2 regions of the Sporosarcina sp. YIM B06819 genome follow, and region 1 is predicted to be linked to the other one. Evidence: a T-box and tRNA genes for the amino acid it is inferred to sense, from the RefSeq annotation. Region 1 holds a T-box; the other holds one or more tRNA genes.
What was found. A T-box is a leader RNA that pairs with one kind of tRNA and senses whether it is charged. The one in region 1 lies ahead of R2B72_RS04995 (valine--tRNA ligase), so its partner is inferred to be a tRNA-Val.
Positions count from the first base shown of each region.

Region 1 (7,564 bases):
TATCCCTCGATTGTTACTGGTCGGGGGATATTTGTGATTTCGGGTTCAGCTTGGGCATCCTTGTATAATTTCTGCAAAGGACGCAGAAATTATACAAACCAGACTCTTCGTTGTCCGGTTTGCAATTAGAAATTCGGAGTTGCAATTAAAAGTGCGAAGTTGCAATTAGAATTAGAAAGTTGCAATTAAAAGTGCGAAGTTGCAATTAGAATCGGAAAGATGCAATTTCGGGTTCAGCTTTGGCATTTATTGTTTAATTTCCGTCCTTCTATCCCCCCCATTCCATGCATACAATTATTTGTGTAGGAATAGAGGAGGGAACGATAATGGAGAAGAAGCAGTGGACGATGCAAGAGGATTTTATTTTCCCGGTAGAAGCGGGTTTACCAGTTGGGGCAGCATTTTTGCAAGTGACGCCGGGGTATACGGAAGAGCGGACGGAGGATGCGGTTCGGTTAACAGGTATTTATCATATCGCGGCAAATGTCGTGTTTGATGAAGGACAGAGGGCTGAAGAACTTTTTGATTCAGCAATCTTTATTGACGATGTTGATATACAAGGGGAAGCTGGCTATTTTGAATATGCAGTGCCACTCCATATTGTTTTGCCGCCGGAAGTAGTTACTCCGCTCGAGGTTGTTACGACTGCCGCATCCATCGAATTAGACGGACAAGGCTCTTTTAGTGTTGTTTGGGATGTCGAGTGCTCGTACGCAGAGGGCGTTGCGCAACTGGACGAATATGACACTGTCGTGTTGGCAGAAGAGCTAGAGTATGTAGAAGAAGTGGATGATTCGTTAATGACGGCTATGGTAGATGGCGTCGAAATCGAGGATGCTGAAGCTGTTGTCGCAGTGGTTACCCCGATTGCAACACAAGCCAGCACTTCAAGCAACGAGATGGACGAAGCGCTGGCATTCATTGCAGGGCTGGAAGATGGGATTTCCACAACGACTTTCCGTTCAAATGATGTTTTTGTGAAAAATGAAAGCTAATCCGCAAAGTAAGCATAATAGTAGGAAATCGCCAGTCGTTGGGACGATTAACAGACGAATCAGTTGAAAAACACAGATTGGGATAATGATTCCTTTGCAATAAAAACGACACTTCCGTAGCCAAGGCGGCAGTAAATAGGGATTATAACCTTTTCTCATCACACAATCCTTTCATCTTTTATTCAGCAGTCATTTCTCACCTCTTTAGGGGAGAAATGACCGCAGTTTTATATCCTGTTTAGGAAGCGTTTAGACGCCGGCTGAACAAAGATGAAGCCTCCGGCGGATGTCACAGATTTTGTAGGGAGTTAAGAAGGCAACCTTAGTTCGCCGCATCCTGCGGCAATTGTTGCATGACCAGCATCGTGCTGGCCTCAAGCTCGATTCAAAATCTGGACGCAATTACGCCGAGGCGTAATTGATAATTTACTTGACGTGCAACTTACTATTCCGCTACAATATAAGCAACTATATATTGATGCAATGAACGGGATAGTAAGTGAATTTGATTGCTCCAGAGAGGGTGCCGGTGGTGAGAGGCCCTGTAATCGATTGACCGAATGTCACCCGTGAGCAGTTTCTGGGAACAGGTCGTTTTCGTTAGAAAATCGACGATCAGTAGCAGAAACCGGTTTGAAGCCGTTATCGAAGTGTGAGGTGCACAAGTTCTTTGGTGTGCACGAATAAAGGTGGTACCGCGAACAGCTCCTTCGTCCTTTAAGACGAATGGAGTTTTTTTGTTGTCCAAAAACAAAGGAGGAAATACTATGTCAAATGAAAACTTGTCGATGCCGACAAAATATGATCCACAGTCAATCGAATCAGGCCGTTATGAATGGTGGCTAAAAGGGAAATTTTTTGAAGCGCAACCCGAAAGCGATAAAAAACCGTATACAATCGTAATTCCACCGCCGAACGTAACAGGAAAACTTCACCTCGGCCATGCATGGGATACAACGCTACAAGATATCCTAACACGCATGAAGCGTATGCAAGGGTATGACGCATTATGGCTGCCGGGAATGGACCATGCAGGGATTGCCACGCAGGCACGTGTTGAAGCAAAATTGCGTGAAGAAGGTGTTACACGCTATGATCTAGGCCGTGAAAAATTTGTTGAAGAAACATGGAAATGGAAAGAAGAATATGCTGGCCATATCCGCGCACAATGGGGCAAATTGGGTCTAGGCCTTGATTATTCACGTGAACGTTTCACATTGGATGAAGGACTGTCAAAAGCTGTTCAGGAAGTATTCGTCAAACTGTACGAAAAAGACCTGATTTACCGTGGCGAATATATTATCAACTGGGACCCGGCGACGAAAACGGCTATTTCTGACATCGAAGTAATCCACAAAGATGTGCAGGGTGCCTTCTATCATATGCGCTATCCACTAACAGATGGCACGGGCAATATCGAAATTGCGACGACACGCCCAGAAACGATGTTAGGTGATACGGCGGTTGCGGTACACCCTGAAGATGAGCGCTACAAGCATTTAATCGGCAAAACAGTTCGACTACCAATCGTCGGCCGTGAAATTCCGATTGTTGGAGACGATTATGTCGACATGGAATTCGGAAGTGGGGCAGTGAAAATTACACCTGCGCATGACCCGAACGACTTTGAAATCGGTAACCGCCATAACCTAGCGCGTGTTTTGGTTATGAACGAAGACGGTTCTATGAACAAGTTAGCGGGTAAATACGAAGGAATGGACCGTTTCGAATGCCGTAAAGCAATTGTTAAAGACCTACAAGATATGGGTGTTTTATTCGAAATCGAAGATCATTTGCACTCCGTGGGTCACTCAGAGCGAAGTGGTGCTGTTGTTGAGCCGTATTTGTCGACACAATGGTTTGTCAGAATGCAGACGCTGTCCGATGAAGCGGTTAAACTGCAACAAACAGAAGGTAAAGTCAATTTCGTCCCTGAGCGTTTCGAGCACACGTATTTGCAATGGATGGAAAACGTGCATGACTGGTGTATTTCTCGCCAACTTTGGTGGGGCCATCGTATTCCAGCTTGGTATCATAACGAAACGGGCGAAGTACATGTCGGACACGAAGCGCCGGCGGACGTCGAAAACTGGACACAGGACAATGACGTACTCGATACATGGTTCTCCTCTGCGCTATGGCCATTCTCAACATTGGGCTGGCCGGATGTAGATAACGAGGAATTCAAACGCTACTACCCAACAGATGCGCTCGTTACGGGCTATGACATCATTTTCTTCTGGGTATCCCGGATGATTTTCCAAGGCATCGAATTTACAGAACAACGCCCATTTAAAGATGTCTTGATTCACGGCTTGGTACGTGCGGAAGATGGTCGCAAAATGTCCAAATCGCTTGGCAATGGTATTGACCCAATGGATGTCATTGACAAATACGGTGCGGATGCACTGCGTTATTTCTTATCAACGGGTTCATCACCAGGGCAGGATCTTCGCTACTCAACAGAAAAGGTAGAATCCATTTGGAACTTTGCCAATAAAATCTGGAATGCTTCTCGTTTCGCTTTGATGAATATGGATGGCATGACATATGAAGAGATTGATTTGTCAGGTGAAAAATCTGCTGCGGATGCATGGATTTTAACGCGTTTGAATGAAACCATTGATCAAGTAACGAAATTAGCGGAGCGCTACGAGTTCGGCGAAGTCGGCCGTGCCTTGTATAACTTCATCTGGGATGATTTCTGTGACTGGTATATTGAAATGGCGAAGCTGCCGTTGTATGGGGAAGATGAAACAGCGAAGAAAATGACACGCTCTGTTCTCGCTTATGTTCTCGACAATACAATGCGTTTATTACACCCATTCATGCCGTTCATCACAGAAGAAATCTGGCAGAACTTGCCGCATGAAGGGGAGTCTATTACAGTAGCAGCATGGCCAGTTGCCAATGCAGCACTGACAGACGAATCACGTGCAACAGATATGAAATTATTGATGGACATTATTCGTGCCGTGCGCAATATCCGTGCCGAAGTGAATACACCGATGAGTAAAAAAGTCCCGTTGTATATTGCGGCGAAAGATGACGCAACCGTTGCTGTACTAGAAGCTAACCGTGGCTACATCGAACGCTTCTGTAACCCGGAGACACTAACACTCGGCAATGGCATCGCAGCACCTGGCAAATCGATGTCAGCAGTCGTCACAGGGGCAGAATTATTCTTGCCACTTGAAGGACTATTGAATATCGATGAAGAACTTGCCCGTTTAACAAAAGAGTTAGCAAAATGGCAAGGAGAAGTCAAACGCGTCCAAGGCAAACTAGCCAACGAACGCTTCATGTCCAAAGCACCTGAAGCTGTCGTAGCTGAAGAACGTGCGAAAGAAAAGGACTATCTTGAAAAATACGCCGCAGTTGAGCGTCGTATGCAAGAATTGAAGGAAATTTGATACAAATAGAAAAAGACCCAATCATGGAAATAACGATTGGGTCTTTTTTATCCCGAAAACTGAATAATTATTATATTATTTTGATTATTAATGGGGGTTTGTGGTAGTATAGAATTATATGAGTCTATAAAAATTCGGTAATATGCTTTCTATATAGGATTAAAGGATTAGGGATAAATACTTTACCACTATGAATTTCAAGCGATTATTCAACAATCCAATAGCATGAATGAAAAGGATGATAGGGATGGAGAGAATTAAAATGGTGAGGTGTAAGGGGGAACGTGGGTTGACACTCGTTGAGGTGTTGGCGGCGTTGGTCATATTAGGTATCGTTTTTATTGGATTCATGACTGTTTTCCCACAAATGACATTGTTTAATGCGAAAACGGGAGAAAAGTTGGAGACGATGAATCTTGCGAAGAGGGAATTAATAGATCTAAAAAATACCCCATCAATGCTTGAAAGCTATGCTATTAATAAAGGGGATAAATATGAAAGACATCATAAGGTAAATGGTGACTACGAAATTGAGATAGATTGTTATAAAGCAGACAATAAGTATTGCAGTGATTCACATCAACTAAAAGTTTTGCATAAAATTCACATTAAAGTGATGAAACAAAAAAAAATGATAAGTGAAACTTTTGGTTATGTAGAATTTAAATAGAGGAGGAGGCAAATGGGAAAAAAAGAATATGGTATGACACTCGTAGAAGTGCTAGTTACCCTCATACTCCTTATGCTAATGACTGGCATTATTTGGACAACTATTTTAATCACTTCCAGATTTAATATAGCTGAGACGTCAACTTTACGTTTGCAACAAGAAGCAAATTATATTATTACCACTTTGCAACAAGTCCATCGTCAATGTTTTACATATAGTCTATTCATTACGAACTCTGAAATTAAAATTAAAAATTGTGTGAACGATCAAGGGGAAGAACAAAATACCTATAATGGCGTGATTAGTAAAGGTTTTACTTATCAACCTTTGATAGACGATGAGTTGATTCGATCCACCGAAAGGAATGTTGACCTTACATCTTTTAAAGTTACAGTTCCCGTAAGTAATAGATATATAGAGGTACCAACTGTAATTTCCCGATATAAAACGGAGAAAGGAGATAGACAGAATGGAGAAACAAAGTGAAAAGGGTTATGTGCTATTAATTGTGCTATTTGCTATCACATTCATCATGATTATTACTACTGTTTTTATGAGGGGGGCTCTCAGTAACGCTAAACAGGAGAGAACAGTAGATAAAAATAATTTAATTGTTGTTGCTGCGGAAGCAGGATTGGATTATTACACGTGGCAATTTAAAAAAGTTTATGACAGTGTACAATTGGAAGCTAAAGTTACACAGAAAATTGAAGAGGCAGTTCAAAATAAGGAGAATCCAATTGATTACAATCGCATACAAGGGGATATTATTGAGGACTTAAAACTCGATTTAGAAAACTTGATTAGTCAATTCAATTTAGATTCTATTGATTTGTTCAGCGATTACAGTCATAAGCTTACACAAGCTGAATTTCAAGAGAAAACGCTATCAAATAAAGATGTAGAATTAAGACTTGTGGGAGCTGTGGAAGGCCAACATGGAAGTGAAAATAAATTGATGAAGTTTGAATTGGCTTTTACTATACCTAGTATTCAAGCTGGAGAAGAGGGAAATAATCAAGGTGGAATAACAGATGGTGGCAATTCAAATGGCTTACCAATTCCTCTAATCCCTAAGGGACCGGAAAGACCGAGAGAACCAATACGAATCACAGGTATTAATAAACCAAGCAATCGCTGTGCTGACACAAAAGACGTTAGGGAAGTAGAGTGCTATTTAAACTCAGTAAGTAAAGATATGTTTACCATTTCCCGGTCGAAACTTTATGTAGAAGATAGTGTTAATTCTTGGGGTGCTATTGAAATCAATGGACCATCATTTATTAATATACAAAATAACTTAACCCCTGCGTCTATGAAAATGAATAATAGTGAACTAGTTGTTAATTCTCTGAGTTCTTACGGTTTAATAGAAATACATGATTCTAAGATTCAAATCAAAAATAATATGGGTAGTTCCAACCCTCCTCGTTTAATAATGACCAATGTCCAACTGGAGATTGTGAATAGTATGAAAACAAATAAAGCGTTGTTGCAAAACTCAAAAATAAAAATAGGAGGAGCATATGAAATTGGAGGAGGACTACTTGAGATAATAAAATCTGATGTAAATGTACTAAATGGAGATCTAGAGGCAAAAAACGGTTCTATGCTAAATGAAGTGAATCTGGCAGTAAGTGGATCTTATAAAAATTCGAGTAATATTTGGGATGTCAAAAAAGCTGAAATTTTGATTGGGAAAAATGTTGAGGCGAATAATGGATCTAATTTAACGGATGTTGTTTTAAAAATAATAGGGAACTATAATACTCCCGTTGTATTTAAATCTTTAGACAGTCAAATTGCAATAGGCGGTAATGTGACGGGTCATAATAGCTCAGATTTAACTAATGTAATTCTAAGCATTGGAGGAAACTACAATACTCCAGTTAATTTCGTAGCAAGGAATAATACTAATATTTTTGTGGGGGGGAATCTTGAAGCTGGTAATGGTTCCGCTTTAAATGATACAATTTTAAGTGTAAAAGGGAATTATAATACGCCTGTAAAATTTGAATTGCAAAATTCTAAAGTGAATGTTGGTGCAACAGTCACCGCCTTAAATAGTGGAAAATTTAGAAACTCAATTCTAAAGGCAATCACACTGAATGCTACAAACTTAGAGTTGGATGAACAAACTGCGGTGTATACAGATACTGTCACTTCAGATACCTTGAAACTCAAAAATTCAAAGTTGTGTGCAAAAGATGTGGAAATAAGATCTATTCAATCCGATAATAGCCCCATCTATTACCTAAACAATACGAACAATAATAGTGCAAATGTTATTAAACTATCTGCAGATGAATTTGAGAAAAAATGTAGTATATCCATAGGTGACGAACAACAGACTCCGCAAATACCAGGTAATATAAATTGGCAGGATCCCATCCTTGAAAAAGTATTTTACAATTAATAATTTCGGGTGCCAGTGGTCAAACAATTTTAGCAAGCCTCCAATTGAGTCAATCAGTCGGGGCTTTTTC
Region 1 covers NZ_JAWLIQ010000006.1:199,646-207,209, reverse strand. The annotation lists gene R2B72_RS05000 (hypothetical protein) at 327-995, shown strand; T-box leader at 1,470-1,716, shown strand; gene R2B72_RS04995 (valine--tRNA ligase) at 1,763-4,408, shown strand; gene R2B72_RS04990 (type II secretion system protein) at 4,656-5,078, shown strand; gene R2B72_RS04985 (prepilin-type N-terminal cleavage/methylation domain-containing protein) at 5,091-5,564, shown strand; gene R2B72_RS04980 (hypothetical protein) at 5,548-7,494, shown strand.

Region 2 (7,564 bases), on a different contig from region 1:
TATGACACAAGCGACTAAAAAAATTCATGATGCGCATGTACAAGGACGGGAAGTGTCTTCTTGTATCAGTTTTATTTCTGGGCCAAGTAATAGTGCGGATATTGAAATGAATTTAATTGTTGGTGTACACGGGCCGGTGCAAGCGACGTATATTGTTGTAGATGATTGACATGAAACTACGAATCTTGGACACTTTGAAAAGAGTCCCGAGATTCGTTTTTGTTTTTCAACAAACTTTGGTATGATTCTATCAAGTACGTTGGCTGAAAAACGGCCACGAAAGGATGTTTATACATATGAAGAAAAAATATGTAGGTAGATTTGTGACGTCAGTAATGATGGCACTCGTTCTATTAATTTCTATTTTTCCAACTCCAACTCAAGGGGCAAGCGATTTACCACCTAAACATGAAATGCGTGCAGCTTGGATTGCAACAGTTGGCAATATTGATGTGAAAGCTGGAATGACAAAGGCACAGTATACGACTTGGGTACGTCAAACATTAGACCAATTGAAAGCCCAAAAATTCAATGCAGTTATTTATCAAGTAAAACCGACCAATGATGCTTTTTATCCTTCGAAGTTGGCTCCGTGGTCATCTTACATAACAGGAAAAAAACAAGGAACAAACCCGGGATATGATCCTTTATTGATCATGACGGAAGAAGCACATAATCGCGGCATGGAGCTACACGCATGGGTCAATCCTTACCGTGTAACAATGCCGGGACAAACCTTATCAAGCCTTGCGCCTACTAATGTAGCCCGTACCAACCCTAGCTGGGTTATTAAATACGGCAAACAGTATTATTTGAATCCAGGTCTTCCAGAAGTACAAAATTACTTGCTAGCGACAGTTGAAGAATTGGTTGCCAATTATGATATTGATGCAGTTCACATGGATGATTATTTTTATCCTTATAAAATTAAGAATGTGACATTCCCAGATCAAGCTGCTTTCAAAAAATATGGAACTTCTTATAAGAAAATTGCCGATTGGCGGCGCAATAATGTCAATCAGCTTGTGAAGGATATTTATTCAACGATTAAAGCAACGAAACCGCATGTACAATTTGGAATTTCGCCATTTGGCGTTTGGCGCAATCAATCGCTTGACCCTACTGGCAGTAATACCAAAGCGGGTGTTAATAATTACGATGATTTGTATGCAGACACTAGACAATGGATGAAAGACGGCAGCATTGATTATATTACACCGCAAATATACTGGTCTAAAACGTTGTCCGTTGCCAAGTATGAAACGCTCGTCAACTGGTGGAGCAAAGAAGTAGCGACTTATGCTAAAGTGCATCCTATTAATCTTTATATTGGTTTGGCCGATTATAAAGTTGGCACGGATGCTGATAAAGCGTGGAATAATAAAATGGAGTTGCCGAACCAGGTTATCACGAATAGAGCTGATGAAATGGTACAAGGCCAAATGCATTTTTCGTTAAAAAGTATACAAAAAAATAAACTTGGCTATGCAACCATTTTACAAAAACAACATTACAATTATACGGCAATCACCCCGGCGATTTCATGGGAGAATGATAGTCTACCTAAACTGCCAACATCTGTACAAGTGAACAAGGCTGCGGCTGGACTACAGCTTGAAATCGGGCAACAAACGACTGAACAACCAAGAAAATATATCATTTACCGTTTTGAAGGCAATGAAGAAGGTTCTTATCAAGATCCAAGAAATATTGTGGATGTTGTTTATAATGTGCAAGGACATACTGTATTCGTAGACAAAACAGTTAATGCGAAAAAAGTCTATACGTATGGTGTTGTTTCTGTGTCAGCGACGGGTGTCGAAAGTGAAGAGGCGTATGTTGTTAGTCGATGAATAGTAGCTAAAAGGTTGGGTCGAAATTTTTTGACTCAGCCTTTTTCTATTAATCACTCTCAAATGATAAAATTTTCCCATAAGTCACTCTATATCTTGTTGAAATCACACCGATATTATTATATAGTCGATGTTCAGTGTGTATTACTTTAGACATAATGATGGTTGGAGAGAGAGGGATAATAATGCGAAATAAACAAAAATTAACAAGTGGAATTTCATTCAGATTATGGATACTTATTATTCTGCTAGTCGCTGTGATTGGCACTATAATTGGCGTGACAAATGAATTTTCTAGCTTAAGGTGGATTATTTTACTACTCACATTGGTAGCGGTGGGTATTGGTTCAGCCATTTCCAATGAGGTGACAAGGAAAAAGATGGCCTTATTAAATGATGTTTCACAAATCACGCTTCAAATTGTTGATGGTGATTTAACAGCTAAACAGCTACCTGAATCGGCTGACGAGATAGGTCAAATTGGAATGTCCTTTAATCAAATGACGACTAATTTGCGAGCATTGCTAATAGATGTTCGACAAACGAGTGAATTATTAGTTACATCAGCAAGTGAACTATCTGCTGTGTCTGAGGAAACCTCTGCAAGTAGTGATGAAATTGGCGTTGCCATGCTGGAGATTACGACTGGCGCAGTTGGACAAGTGACAAATCTTGAAGAAACGAATAAGAGTCTAGGTCTTTTAATGACTTCTGTAGATAAAATGAACGATCAAAATCAGCATATTAAAGAAATTACTGCAATTTCTGAAGATGCAACGGCAAAAGGGCAAGATATTGTTGTCGTTCTTAAAAAGTCGAATGATGAATCAAAGTTAGCTGCTGATCAAATTAGTATCGGAATTACAAATCTTTACACGAAGCTAAAGGATATTTCGACGATAACAGATGCTATCAAAAATGTGTCCTCGCAAACGAATTTATTAGCATTAAACGCCAGTATTGAAGCGGCGCGCGCAGGTGAGCATGGAAAAGGCTTTGCGGTTGTTGCCGATGAAGTCAGGAAATTAGCAGAACAATCAAGTGTCTCGACAAACCAAATTCAGCAAATGATCATTGGCATTGAAAAAGAAGTTGAAAGTACCGTCATGGCAATGATGAAGACAACAACAATCACCACTCAATTGAACGCTGCTGTTCTTGATACAGAAGATGAGTTCAATAAAATCGCAGCATCAGTTCAAGAAACTTCAGCGGCAATGGAGCAGTTAAACGGTGAAATTCAGCAAGTGACTGCACAAAGCGTAGTTATCATTGATGCTATTCAAAATGTATCAGCTATTGCGGAACAAACGGCTGCATCGGCAGAAGAAGTGACGGCATCTGTCGATGAACAATCACAAGCAATTAGCAGTGTAACTACATTGGCACAAGGATTAACAGATTTAAGTGAAAGAGTAAATGAAGCCATTCGGAGATACAATTTATAACTGATGAATTAAGAACATCTTCTACAACCAGAAATGGGTGTGGGAGATGTTTTTTTTCTTTGTATTCTTTTGTCACAGGGGTTGTCTATACCGTGCCATATGCTAATAGACAAGGTGTTATTGTCGGCGCGGTGATGGGACCTTAGTGAGAAAGAAGGTGAATTATATGGCATATATCATCATCAACAATCTTATTCCGTCGTCTCTTTATCCACTCAAAGCAACGTATCCAATGACACCAGAATATATCACCATCCACAATACAGCTAATGATGCGACAGCCATCAATGAGATAGCTTATATGACGCGCAATACGGACGCAATATCATACCATGTCGCAATTGATGATAAACACGTAGTACAAGCCATTCCGTTTACGCGAAATGGTTGGCATGCAGGTGACGGCAATGGAGCTGGTAACCGTAAATCCATCGGCATTGAGATTTGTTACTCAAAATCCGGGGGGACTAGGTATAAGGCGGCAGAAGAAAATGCTATTGAATTTATTGCAAATTTGCTTCAACAATTTGGCTGGAACATGGATCGAGTCAAATGGCATGGGGATTGGTCGGGAAAGAATTGTCCCCATCGGATTATGGATGAGGGGCGAACGTTAGCTGTCCGAAATGCGATTGCTAAACGTTTGGCAGAATTGAACACGAATAAACCAATATCACCAAAGGAGGATGTACGCATGTTTAATCCAAGTTCTACAACACTTAAAGCTGCTTTCGAGCAATATTTAGCAGAGGCCGTTAAGGAGGGAGTGATGACGGACAAATGGCTAACGGATTTCAAGGCGGGGAAGCTATCGCTCGATGATGCGCTCGCACTGAAAGTCATTATTGACCAGCGATTGAAGAAGGGCTAATTGATATTTGTTGAAAAGTAATTAACTCAAGCATGTTTTAGTTTACTAGTTCTAAAAGCTGTTGTATACTGTTGTTACTGGTTCTAAAAGACTGCTCTATTTAGAGGTATACCGTTGGGTAAAAGGAAGTGCTTTACATGGAAATTCAAGAAATACTAAAAAAGATCAATCAAAGCGTAGACAACCTAGACTTGGTTTCGGCGAGAAGATACATTGAGAAAAACATAGAACAAGTAAGCCAAAATAGACATCATCTATGTAAAAATGCTAGGGATTTATTGGGCTTCCTACAAAGTGACGCTGCTAATGCGACAAGTGTTTATAACCGTCGCGAACTACACATGATTAATACCATTAACACATACGCGACTCGATTTGATGTTCGGGGGCTTAGATTATCTGTTAAAAATAATGCAGACTTATTACTGAAAAAAGACATACGACTCTATTTAAATGCAGATGCTAAGATTTTGCTAGAGGGCATGAAGGCTATTCAGGCGGGCTGAAAGTTAAGTGGGATGCTGTAATTGAGCGGATTATGTAAAAAAGTGACTTTCCTAAGCGGCGGTCACTTTTTGTGATGACTGAAATGAAAAAGACAGTGGAACAAAAATGGTTTTTATAGTTTTAAAAAAACTTTTGAAAAAGTGTTGACTTCTTTTGTAGATTAGCTATAATAGAACTTGTGCAGTAAGCAAACGCGCACAATAACTTCCCAGGTTCCATAGCTCAGCTGGGAGAGCACTACCTCGACAAGGTAGGGGTCGGCGGTTCGAGCCCGTCTGGGACCATATGAATAAGATCATTTATTCCGAAGCTTTGCATTAAAACATCATCCATATTGGATGATGTTTTTTTGTTGTTGCGGCTAAATTAGTGTTAAAGTTCAATGTAAGGCGTAATGAAATATTGATAGAGAAATGAAAATTATAAAATTGGGGAAATGTGGTGTTTCTAATCGATATACAAATTGAACTACCATTCGTGTATGATTTTGACCGCGCGCTTGATAGGCTCGCGGCTAGTCCCGTCAATGCGGTTGATTGTGCGCAGCGAAAGATCCGCATTCCGATGGCGGAAGGGAATGTTGTGACACTACGCGGAACGGGAACGACACAGCAACCAGCTTTCACAATAGAAGGGTTGCTAAATGATTATCAACTCAATGAAATCAAATCGATCTTTCATTTCGACAGGTCTCTGGATGGCATCCAAAGTCATTTTGTTGGGACTGATTTGGAACCGCTTTTTATGGAACATGTGGGGACGCCACTTATTAAAAGTTTTTCGTTATACGGGGATCTTATGACGAGTATTATCCATCAACAGCTTAATCTGTCATTTTCGCATACACTGACGAAGCGTTTTGTGGAGTCGTATGGAGAGCAAGTGGACGGCGTCTGGCGTTATCCGTCGCCAGAGCGCATTGCGTTGCTAGACGTCCAAGAGCTACGTGATAGGCAGTTCAGCACGCGTAAGGCGGAATATGTCATTGGCTTGTCGCGGTCAATTGTAGAGGGTGCGCTGGACCTTGAACAATTTAAACAAATGGACGATGAGGAAGTAGTAGCAAAACTGGTGGCATTTCGAGGTGTTGGACCTTGGACGGCACAAAACTTTTTAATGTTTGGGCTAGGACGCCCTAATTTATTCCCGTTGGCGGATATTGGTTTGCAAAATGCACTGAAGAAATTATGGGGTATGGATCGCAAGCCAACGAAAGAGGAAATGCTAGCTCATTTTCCAGATTGGTCGCCCTATTTGAGTTATGCCGCCCTGTATTTATGGCGCAGTATTGAGTAACCAACGTTTTCCCGGAACTATGCAACATACTGTCGAAAGTATGTAACGTTTTCCAAAAACTAAACAACGCACCGCCTGAACTAAGCAACGTAATCATCAAGCCATCCAACACCCTAAAATAAAACGACAGCTTTCCCATATTCGCATGGAAAAGCTGTTGTTAAGGTTCGCTTGAAATAGGGATTATCGGCATCGTCCATTCGGTACTTATCAGTGCGGTAGCTCCAGTATTTGTTCTTCATCATTAAAGTAAAGGAAGTTTTCTTCTTCTAATTCGGTGAGTCTTTCCTTGTTAATGCCGAGCGATAGGTTGCCTTCAAAAATAGTTTCCCACCAAGTTTCTGTTGTTGTCATGTCCATATCCTCCTTAGTAGTCTTTGTTGTTTGAACATTCTTTTCCCTTAAATGTTATACTCTGAAACATAGAAGGTTGAAAAAGAATCGTAAGACCTATTCAAATCCTTCAATTGAATTCGTGAAAAAAAGGGGTTAATCTAATGAAAAAAACTACATTTGCCATCGTTGGTACAGGGATTGTTGGCGAACGCATCATTAAACAATTGTTACAAACTACGGGGGCGACAGTTGTTGCCTTGTTTGATGAAAATGGCAAACGTCTGCAAGAAATGACGGATACATACGGACTGTATGCGGCATCCTCTTATGACGAAGTACTTTCTCTAAAACCGGACTGGGTCTATATTGGTACACCACCCGTTTCTCACGCAACACTAAGTCAGCAAGCGATTGCGCAAGGATTGAACGTCTTATGTGAAAAGCCGCTTGCGCATAGTGTAGAAGATGGATTAGTCATGGCGGCAGCCGCTACCAACAATAGTGTCATTCAAACAGCGATGCATTTTCCGCTCTTATATAGTCCGGCAGTTAGGCATATGATGAAACTGGTCGATCGAGGCGCCATTGGTAAAATCACTCGAGTCGAGCTACAAGCGTATTTCCCACACTGGCCACGTGTGTGGCAGCAAAACCCTTGGATTGCTTCGCGTGAACAAGGCGGTTTCACGCGTGAGGTTTTTCCGCATTTTTTTCAGCTTATGTACAGGATGTTTGGTCAACTTACAATTAATTCCTACGAAACCATTTATCCTGAAGATGAAGCGCTTGCAGAAATTGGTGTCTTAGCAATCGGACAAACAGAGAGTGCTATTCCTTTCCTGTTGAATGGTGTATCTGGGATTGGTCAACAAGAAGAACTGTCATACACAGTATATGGAGCGGAAGGTGTTCTGAAACTGCGTAATTGGTCGGAACTTAGTAGCGCACAAAAAGACAGTCCTTTTGAAATATTGACTTCCTTCGATTCAGTGAATTCGCTGATAGAAGAATGTGTGTTAGCTGCTAATGGTGAACAGGCATTGCTTGTGTCATTCGATGAAGGACTTGAAGTGCAAAAGCTAATTGATCATCTACTGGAATAATCATAAATAAATGGAGGCATGGTTATGAACTTTACTACACAAGATGTGGAGACAATGATTGCTGAGCAACGCAGATTTTATTTTACAGGGGTAACGAGAACTGCGGCTTATCGTATTGCCATGCTGTCAAAATTGAAGGAAGCTATTATT
Region 2 covers NZ_JAWLIQ010000010.1:45,120-52,683, forward strand. The annotation lists gene R2B72_RS08040 (lactate utilization protein C) at 1-169, shown strand, start outside; gene R2B72_RS08045 (glycoside hydrolase family 10 protein) at 297-1,853, shown strand; gene R2B72_RS08050 (methyl-accepting chemotaxis protein) at 2,039-3,301, shown strand; gene R2B72_RS08055 (N-acetylmuramoyl-L-alanine amidase family protein) at 3,468-4,172, shown strand; gene R2B72_RS08060 (hypothetical protein) at 4,310-4,678, shown strand; tRNA gene R2B72_RS08065 (tRNA-Val) at 4,891-4,963, shown strand; gene R2B72_RS08070 (DNA-3-methyladenine glycosylase) at 5,130-5,975, shown strand; gene R2B72_RS08075 (hypothetical protein) at 6,186-6,329, opposite strand; gene R2B72_RS08080 (Gfo/Idh/MocA family oxidoreductase) at 6,473-7,414, shown strand; gene R2B72_RS08085 (aldehyde dehydrogenase) at 7,439-7,564, shown strand, end outside.
Region 2: it encodes a tRNA-Val, which carries the amino acid that the T-box ahead of R2B72_RS04995 (valine--tRNA ligase) is inferred to sense. The anticodon was not compared.